4 regions of the Paenibacillus sp. P4_E11 genome follow, and region 1 is predicted to be linked to each of the others. Evidence: riboswitches for the same ligand, from Rfam matches in the RefSeq annotation. Region 1 holds a riboswitch; each other region holds the start of a gene.
The links. A riboswitch is a leader RNA that binds a small molecule or an ion and turns the genes downstream of it on or off. The one in region 1 is predicted to bind ZMP and ZTP.

Region 1 (2,198 bases):
TTCGCCGCAGTATGGCGTGAGCAACTCGTAAGCTGGGGCATTCGTCCCATCCCGCTGCTCGCCCGCCGCTCCGCAAGCTCCGGCTTAATCCACAAACAAATGACTGGGCCGGAACTGCAACATAAATTGTTCCACCTCACCGCGAATCCGTAGCAACTCCTGCTCATCCTCAGCAGCACGAGTCGCCCGTACGATCCAATCCCCAACAAGGACCATTTCCTGCTCACGCATCCCGAGTGTCGTGACCGCGGGTGTACCCAGTCTCACCCCGGACGGATACCAAGGTTTGGTGTCGCCGGGAATGGCATTCTTGTTCACGACGATTCCGGCTCTCTCCAGGCGAATGGCCAGCCAGTGGCCGTCCTTGACGTTCAAGCCGCGGGTGCTGTTCACCACATCCATCAAGATAAGATGGTTCTCTGTGCGGCCACCCATAAGCGTGAACCCAGCGTCTCGCAGCACCTCGGATAGCGCCTTGGCATTACGTACGACCTGCCCGGCGTATTCCTTATATTCCACGCTCATAACTTCCTTGAAAGCAATCGCCATCGCGGCGATCGTGTTCATATGCGGCCCGCCTTGCAAGCCGGGGAATAAGGCCTTATCAATCGCTGGGCCCAGCTCTTTGCGGCATAAGATAAGGCCAGCGCGTGGGCCGCGCAAAATTTTGTGTGTGGTCGTGGTGACGATGTCGGCATATGGGAATGGATGCTCATGATAGCCAGTCACACACAATCCGCATATATGAGCGATGTCTGCGACGAGCAACGCCCCGGTTTCGCGAGCGATTTCCCCCAGTTGCTTGAAGTCGATATGAAGTGGATAGGCCGTCGCTCCGCAAATGATCAGCTTAGGCGAATGCTGGTGAGCTAACTTCCGAATTTCCTCGTAATCCAGCTCATACTTGGCATTCAACCCATACTGGACAGCGTTATATACGGCTCCAGTAATATTGACGTTATGACCATGCGTCAAGTGCCCGCCATAGTCCAGAGACAATCCGAGGAACGTGTCACCCGGTTTCAAAAACGCGCTCAATACAGCCAGATTAGCCGGCGAACCGCTTAAAGGCTGAACATTCGCGTGGTATTTTTCCGGATTCGGCGTGAACAGCTGGAGAGCGCGTCGAATCGCCAACCGCTCCAATTCGTTCGTATTGTCCTGCCCTCGGTAATACCGACCGTTCTTTTGCTCCCCACGTTCCCCATCCGCCCAGAGATAAGGGTAACCCTCCGCGTACTTGTTCGTGAAAGAGGTCGCTAGCGCCAATTGCACAGCCCTAGAGCTGTAATTCTCCGAGGGGATTAGACTCAGTGTACGGCGTTGGCGGCGGCTCTCAGCTTGGATAAGACTTCCCACTTCCTCATCCTGCTTGTTCAAAAATTCCGTCATGTTCTCCAATGTGATCACTCCTGCTACAGTAATTGACGAAACACAAAAAAGAGCGCCCCGATCTCTCGATCGTGCACTCGCCCAGGCGTACGGCACATATTCCGTGTGCTCCCCCATGGTTGCCCATGTTCCGCCAGTTACACACAGTTTGGTTCGTTGAGTATATATTATCCAATATTCAGAAAATTGGCAATAGTTAATTTGAATGGAATATCATACATGTGCACCCACCTCCAAAGTCTTAATGTAATATTCAGCTTCCTGTGCTATCGTGAAGAGACATACTACAATAGCGATCCGAATAAAGGGGATAACGATGAGAGGGAAGAAATTGCAGTGGTTGATGGTGTTCTCGGCGATCTCAGGTCTCGTATGGATGGCGGGATTGGCATGGACGTTGAAGGATTATTTCGGTGGCGGGGATCCCGTTGTGCTTCAGGTTAATCCACAGTCGACTTCGCCTACTGCGCCTCAGTCGCTGCCTGCTCAAGCGGGTGTACAAGCAACGCCTGCTGTAGCCAAGCCGGGAACATCTCACATCCTGGCGCTAGGCGATTCGCTAACACGAGGGTTCGGAGATTCCGAAGGAAAAGGGTATGCCGGTAAGTTCGTCGATCTGCTCCTCGCAAATAACAAGCAGGAGCTCGTGCTGGACAACCTGGGTGTGAACGGACAGACGTCCAGCCAACTAATCACTTTGCTTCAGCAAAAGGATGTGCAAGAGAAAGCGAAGGCATCGGATACACTGCTCGTCAGCATAGGCGCCAACGATCTGTTCCGGGGTGGAGAGACGCTGCTCAACTTGG
Region 2 (2,198 bases), on a different contig from region 1:
GATAATGAATAATGAGTTTAACTTTCCTGGTCTACCGAATACATGGCGCGAACGCCGCCGATTAACTTCGGACGGGTGTACGCCATCGTGACATGTGCCTGTCCAATCGATCGAATCGTGGGACGGACCGGCACCGCTACACGCTTGAGGTGCATTCCGATCAGCGTGTCACCAATATCAATACCTGCATGCGCCTGAATCGATTCTACCACGCAAGGATTGGAGAAGTGCCGATAGGCGTAGGCTGCCATCGAGCCGCCCGCCTTGCGGACAGGTACGACAGTCACTTCCTCCAGAACGGGTTGTGCAGCCAACAGCTCGCGCTCAATGACCAGCGCCCGATTCAGATGCTCGCAACACTGGTATGCGGGCTGGAAGCCGACATCCCTTCGTACGTTCTCAACCGCTTGGAATATTTCGCGTGCCACATCTTCGGTTCCGGCCGTCCCGATATGCTGGCCGACTACCTCGCTCGTACTCGTACCGATGACTATTATATGGCCTTGTCGGATGCCGCCCGCTTGAACAAGTTCACGCAGCATGAGCTCGACATCTTGCGTGATCGTATGCGTTGCGTCGTGCTGTGACATGTTATCAGCCCCCAAGCAATGATTTAAGGATGAAGTGCGAAGCGGTCTTCCAACCCTTTAATCTTTTGGATCCGGTTCACGTGACGAGGCCCTTCCGAGAAGGGGGTGTCCAGCCAAGTTTTTATAATTTCAAGTGCTACACCAGGACCGATAACCCGCTCCCCCATAGCCAATACGTTGGAATCATTATGCTCCCGCGTTGCTTTGGCTGAGAATAAATCGTGAACGAGCGCACAACGAATACCTGGAACTTTGTTAGCGGCGATCGTCATGCCGATTCCCGTACCGCAAATCAGAATGCCGCGATCCGCAGTCCCGTTAACGACCTGTTCACAAACAGGCAAGGCATAATCCGGGTAGTCGATCGAATCCGCGCAGTGGCAACCGAAATCCTCTACTTCATGTCCCTCACTTTTCAACAAAGCAATTACATCATCCTTTAATCGGAACCCAGCGTGGTCCGCTCCAATCGCGATTTTCATCTTCATAGGCCTCCTAAGCTTGGCAATATCTCTCCACTATTATAACCGAAACGCCGGTTAAGATGAAAAAAAGAGCACGCCGACCGTCCGAAAACGTTCGTTGCTCTTTGCCCAGGCGACCGGCCGTATGTCTCGATGCTCCATTGGGGTAATCCCCGTTCGTCGCCAGTTACATCGAGTCCATCCTCTTACTCTCATCATACCTCAATCCCTATACCGTGTAAAGAGGCCTTACCCACACCAATCCCACGCCAAGAAGGCTCAATCCGCCGCTTCCAGCTTGGCCATAAGCTTCACTAACGCACGTTCGATCTCTTGCGAGCAAGCCTCATATTGATGGAATGGACCACCGAAGGGATCGCTAATATCCAGATCGGGGAGCTCCCGCTCCAACGCAGCAAGCCTCTGCAAATCCCGTTCCGCAATACGCTCCGCAAGTGCCTGCTTGATCTGGAGCTCCGACTCCAGCTCCCCGCGCTCCGCGATAAGTCGCAGCACGTGGGGGTCATCCTCGGCGAACTCCTTAAGCGTGAACACTTTGTCCGCTACCTCAGGAAAACGATGGATAACCGTATATTTATGGGACGCGGTCATGGTGAGAATCAAGTCCGCCCATTGGACCCCTTCCTCCGACAGAGCAGCCGAGCTTTGTTTATCCCCTGCTCCTTTACCCTTCAGAATGGCGGCCGCGTGCTGGGATATGGGCGACCCGCCTGACGTTGCAACGCCTGCAGACCGCACGTCCCAGCTCTGCCCATTCTGATCCACCATCCGGCGAAGCATGCCTTCCGCCATCGGACTTCGGCAGGTGTTCCCGGTACATACGAACAAGATGTGCTGAATCTTCATAGTGCTCCCCGCCTTTATACTAAGAATCGGATCCCGAATGCAATCAAGATAATGCCGCCGAGTGCCTCTCCGTATTTACCTACCCATTTGGTTGCATTGCGCCCGAGCAGTAATCCTAGAATAGACATGACACCGCCAAATAGGCCGAACATGCTTACAGTCAATAACAGGTCGGTTGCAAATAGTCCAAGGGAGACCCCCACCGATAGGGAATCAATGCTTACGCTCAAGGCAACCAATACCACACTCCAGATGGAGCGATAATCGATCATTTCCC
Region 3 (2,198 bases), on a different contig from region 1:
AACCCTGAACAGTTCCACAAGTTGATTGCTTTTTAGAAAACGTGGGCATAATTCGTCGAACCTCCTCTAATCTGTTAGGAGGGGTTAATCGCATATGAACTGTGACGCATAGGAGAGCACTTTTTTCAAAGTGTCCCTTCTACGCGTCACAGTTCAGCTTAAAAAGTTGATCCCTTTTATACGATCGTTTCGTATTGTTATCGAATTTGTTTTTTAATATATCGCCTACACGAAACCAAAAAGAAATTTACCTTTCGGTTCGCTGTTTATTACACTAATTATCCATGAAAAAAGCCACATTCGATAAGTGGCTGCGAGGGATTTATATTCAACTATCGTGCCCGTTAGTTTAATCTCTTTTCCAGTCATACTCCATAATATTTGCGGCTTTTATAGCTCTATCTTCGCCCAGTATTTTTTCTACAACATACAGTGCAGCATCCATGCCAGCGGATACTCCAGCGGATAATACAATTTTCCCATTATCGACATAGCGAGCTTCTTCAAATATTTCAGTAGAAGTAGGTACAACATTCCTTAATTCATTGATAGCCAAACGATTTGTTGTAACCTTTAAACCATCTAATAATTTGGCTTTTGCTAAAATTAAGGCTCCAGTACAGACAGACAGGATGATTTCTACATCATTTGATGCTTCTCGAATCCAGCTCGTAATCGTTTCATTGTTCATTTCTTTTCTTGAACCCCAACCTCCAGGAATCACCAATATATCAGGTTTAGGACAGTTAGCGATAGTATAAGCTGGATTAATGCTTAGACCTCCCAATGTTTTTATCGAACTGTCATTTTCCGCCACAGTGTAAACTTTGAAATCTTGGCCTCTATTACTTCCTGCAATAAAAACTTCAAATGGTCCTGCAAAATCCMAAGGTTCAACCTGTTCAAAAATTAATATTGCTACATTTCTTGCTTGCCRTGCCTGTTCCATATCATCATCTCCCATAAAATAAATAAAAGCATTCGGTCTAAGACCAAATACTCTGCCCAGGCGTACGGCATATGAATTATGTGCTCCCTCGTGGTTCTCCACGTTTACGCCAGTCGCACATACCAAATATATACTTCATTATAGTCTGAAAATTTATACTTAAGCAAGCATTTGTTGCGTTATCCTGCCCGTTCGTTTAACGGTCTTTGCAGCTCACATTTGTTACTTCTATCCGATAATGTCCAAAAATTGATGATCTCTACTGTCCAAAGGTTGCCGGGAAACGTGGCCGATCCGAATATTAGAGTGGGAAAGCCGGTGAACCGGCTTTCCCACTCTAATATTGTTTAAACGAAGCAGATCTGATAGGTGTCCGTCTTCCTCAAGTTGAACCGTGCTTCTCTCATAATGACATACCACTCGCGATCAAGCTCGATTCGGCAAGGAATGCCACGATCCCCGATGCGCAGCTCAAAGCATTCTCCACAATGAACGACGAACGAGCCACCACTACATTAACAATTGGAATGACAAGTTAAAGCCTTATTCCGATCATCCGGAAATTAATAAAGTACTTGAGCATATCCACAATCATTATTGGAGCAACATTACTCTGAAATCACTGGCCAAACAGGTATCGATGAACGAAGAATATTTAAGCCGATTGTTCAAACGAAAAATCGGTCAAACACTCATTCATTATTTGCAACAGTTGCGGGTCAACCACGCCAAAGTGTACTTAGAACAACCCGATTTACCTATCGGCATAATCGGTGAGCAGGTGGGATTTGCCAATCAGAGCTATTTCTTTGAAGTATTCAAACGTTGGATGAATACAACTCCGAGCGAATATCGCGAGACCCGATGCGCAGCGCATTCGGCAGTTCCCCCTCCCCTCGGATCTAAGTAAAATAGAGCCTGAAGATGTAATAGCGGGATGGAAAAAGTCCATGAAACGGCATTCAGGTGTGCGTAGGGCTCATTTAAGGATGAAATCCTGCGAATACACGAGCTTACGTGTGGAAATCAATAGCCCTCTACTCCCGCTATATCTGATGAACTAATTTCTAAAATCTTGTCAAAAAACAATTCGTAGCAATCTGCAAACTGTTTTGGGCTTAATTGAACCGTGATTTTTATCGACATAATCCATCATGATTTGAGACCAGCGCCTTTTGCCACATTTTACAAGAATGTCTATAATACTAGTATCTCGCGAGAAATAGGTTAGGTACATGTAGCGGTGACC
Region 4 (2,198 bases), on a different contig from region 1:
GCGCTCTCTACTTGTTCCGCCAACGCGGCGAACTTCACGCCCTTGGTGAAATTCGCCGCCATTGAGGCCATTGCTGCCCCTAACGATCCGACAAGCGCGGCTACGCTGCCACCACCGGGAGTCGGGGTAGCCGCACCTGCTTCCTGAAGAAAATCCTGCATGCTTCGATCCAATGTACGTTGACGTATCATAGCGATGCCCCCTGTTCCATATTGGCAATCTGCAACTCGTATGCTTTCAGTACGTTATGGAATAACAGAGCTGTTGTGAGCGTACCGATTCCGCCCGGTGTGGGGGTAAATGCAGCAGCAGCTTCTCCAGCAGACGGCTCTACGTCACCTGCAATCGTACCATCCGGACGCTCGTTCATACCTGCGTCGATCAATACCAGATCGCCGTGAATCATTTCCCGGGTGATAAGTCCCGGGGAGCCTACCGCTGCGAAGACGATGTTGGCACGGGCAACGTGCTGTTGCAGGTCACGTGTACGCGAGTGGCATACGGTCACGGTCGCCTGCTCCCGCTGGAGCAGATGGAACAGCGGCATGCCAACGGTCTGTCCACGGCCGATGAGCGTTACGTTGCTCGCCTCCAGCTTGTAGCCGTAATGCTTCACTAGACGAATACAAGCTTGAGGCGTCGCAGGCACAAGACCCGGTGCACCTGTCAGCAGCGCGAGCTTGTTCGCAGGCGTAACCCCGTCCACGTCCTTCAGCGGTGTAATTGACTCGGTCACACGCCGAGTAGACAGATGCTTCGGCAACGGCAGCTCAAGCATAATTCCGTGTACGGATGCATCTTTATTTAATCGGTCGATGCAGTCGAGAAGTTCCCGCTCTTTGCCTTGTGCGCTGAATTCGTGTACCTGGAACCCAATCCCGATTCGATCCGCCACCTTGCGCTTGGCCTGCACGTAGTAAGCTGATGCCGGGTCACCTGCAACTACTATAACGGCGAGATTCAATTGGCATCCGTCCGCTAGAAGCTGTACCGTTTTTTGCTTGATCTGCTCGTAAACTTCGTCGGCTACAGGCTTTCCTTTCAACAACAAGTTCATCCTTAATCCTCTCCTTTGAATACCTCGATATAATCGAAAATAAACAAAAAAACATTCGGAGTTGATGACCTACGGAACTTGCAGCTAGTCGCTGCATCCGTCCAATCAACTCTAAACGTTTTCACCCAGGCGAACGGTATGTATGACAGTCCAGGCTCCCCCGTGGTGCTCCACGCTTCGCCAGTTACCTAGACCGGAATTGAAAATTTACAATGTGTTACATCCTCATCATAGCAAATCACTTAGCGGTTTGTCCAAAGTAATGTGCTGACTCCATACAACTTTCGTAATTGAAACAAGTTCTGCTATAATAAGGGTCATAATTGTGGAGGTATCGGATGGGTAACTGGAAAGCTAACTTAATTGTTTTGTGGTTCGGCCAGTTTCTGGTCATGGGAGGAATGACAATGGTCATTCCTTTTCTGCCCCTGTATATTCAAGAATTGGGGATTACAGATACGAATGATGTCTCCTTATGGGCGGGCATCATATTCGCTGGTAACTTCGTCACCTCGTTCTTCTTCCAGCCGCTGTGGGGCAAGCTCGCGGACCGGTATGGACGCAAGGTCATGCTGTTGCGTTCCGGCTTCGGCATGGCTATCGTGATGGCTCTGATGGGCCTCTCCGGTAATGTGTGGCATTTGCTATTCTTGCGCATTCTGAATGGAACGATCGCCGGTTTCATCCCGGCTGCTGTCGCGCTCATGTCTGCCACTGCTCCGAAGAACCGCATGGGCTTCGCGATGGGAACTCTTCAGTCTGGCAGCGTGGCCGGGACGATTCTGGGGCCATTAATCGGAGGCTTGCTGGCGGAATGGATCGGATTCCGATCCATCTTCTACATCACAGGTGGATTGCTGTTCTTCGCCTCACTGCTTGCCATGATTGTCGTCAAGGAAACGTTCAATGCTGAGGAAGCGGCGAAGAAACCGAGCCTATCGATCATCGCAGGGTTCAAGCAACTAGGGAAAATCCCGCAATTGATGGCGTTGTTCACTGTTACTCTGCTCATTCAATTCGCCCTGCTTAGCTCCATGCCGCTGATCCCGTTATTTGTACAGGAGCTTCATGGCAAGGGCGAATATCTCGCCTTCTTCTCTGGACTGGTGGGGTCCGTAACGGGATTCTCGAATATGATCGC

Region 2: another riboswitch for ZMP and ZTP. It lies ahead of rpiB (ribose 5-phosphate isomerase B); the one in region 1 lies ahead of AC1DWB_RS02575 (serine hydroxymethyltransferase).
Region 3: another riboswitch for ZMP and ZTP. It lies ahead of AC1DWB_RS09600 (DJ-1/PfpI family protein); the one in region 1 lies ahead of AC1DWB_RS02575 (serine hydroxymethyltransferase).
Region 4: another riboswitch for ZMP and ZTP. It lies ahead of AC1DWB_RS06670 (bifunctional 5,10-methylenetetrahydrofolate dehydrogenase/5,10-methenyltetrahydrofolate cyclohydrolase); the one in region 1 lies ahead of AC1DWB_RS02575 (serine hydroxymethyltransferase).

The regions. Positions count from the first base shown of each region.
Region 1 is NZ_JBFUIX010000003.1:167,799-169,996, reverse strand. It holds gene AC1DWB_RS02575 (serine hydroxymethyltransferase) at 85-1,392, opposite strand; ZMP/ZTP riboswitch at 1,465-1,543, opposite strand; gene AC1DWB_RS02570 (GDSL-type esterase/lipase family protein) at 1,709-2,198, shown strand, end outside.
Region 2 is NZ_JBFUIX010000034.1:45,777-47,974, forward strand. It holds gene AC1DWB_RS15095 (TIGR01440 family protein) at 18-590, opposite strand; gene rpiB (ribose 5-phosphate isomerase B) at 614-1,072, opposite strand; ZMP/ZTP riboswitch at 1,175-1,255, opposite strand; gene AC1DWB_RS15105 (low molecular weight protein arginine phosphatase) at 1,334-1,921, opposite strand; gene AC1DWB_RS15110 (manganese efflux pump MntP) at 1,936-2,198, opposite strand, start outside.
Region 3 is NZ_JBFUIX010000017.1:73,738-75,935, reverse strand. It holds gene AC1DWB_RS09600 (DJ-1/PfpI family protein) at 350-949, opposite strand; ZMP/ZTP riboswitch at 997-1,076, opposite strand; partial or broken gene AC1DWB_RS09595 (DUF5348 domain-containing protein) at 1,297-1,431, opposite strand; gene AC1DWB_RS09590 (helix-turn-helix transcriptional regulator) at 1,428-1,859, shown strand.
Region 4 is NZ_JBFUIX010000010.1:66,324-68,521, reverse strand. It holds gene AC1DWB_RS06675 (cyclodeaminase/cyclohydrolase family protein) at 1-191, opposite strand, end outside; gene AC1DWB_RS06670 (bifunctional 5,10-methylenetetrahydrofolate dehydrogenase/5,10-methenyltetrahydrofolate cyclohydrolase) at 188-1,057, opposite strand; ZMP/ZTP riboswitch at 1,174-1,255, opposite strand; gene AC1DWB_RS06665 (MFS transporter) at 1,396-2,198, shown strand, end outside.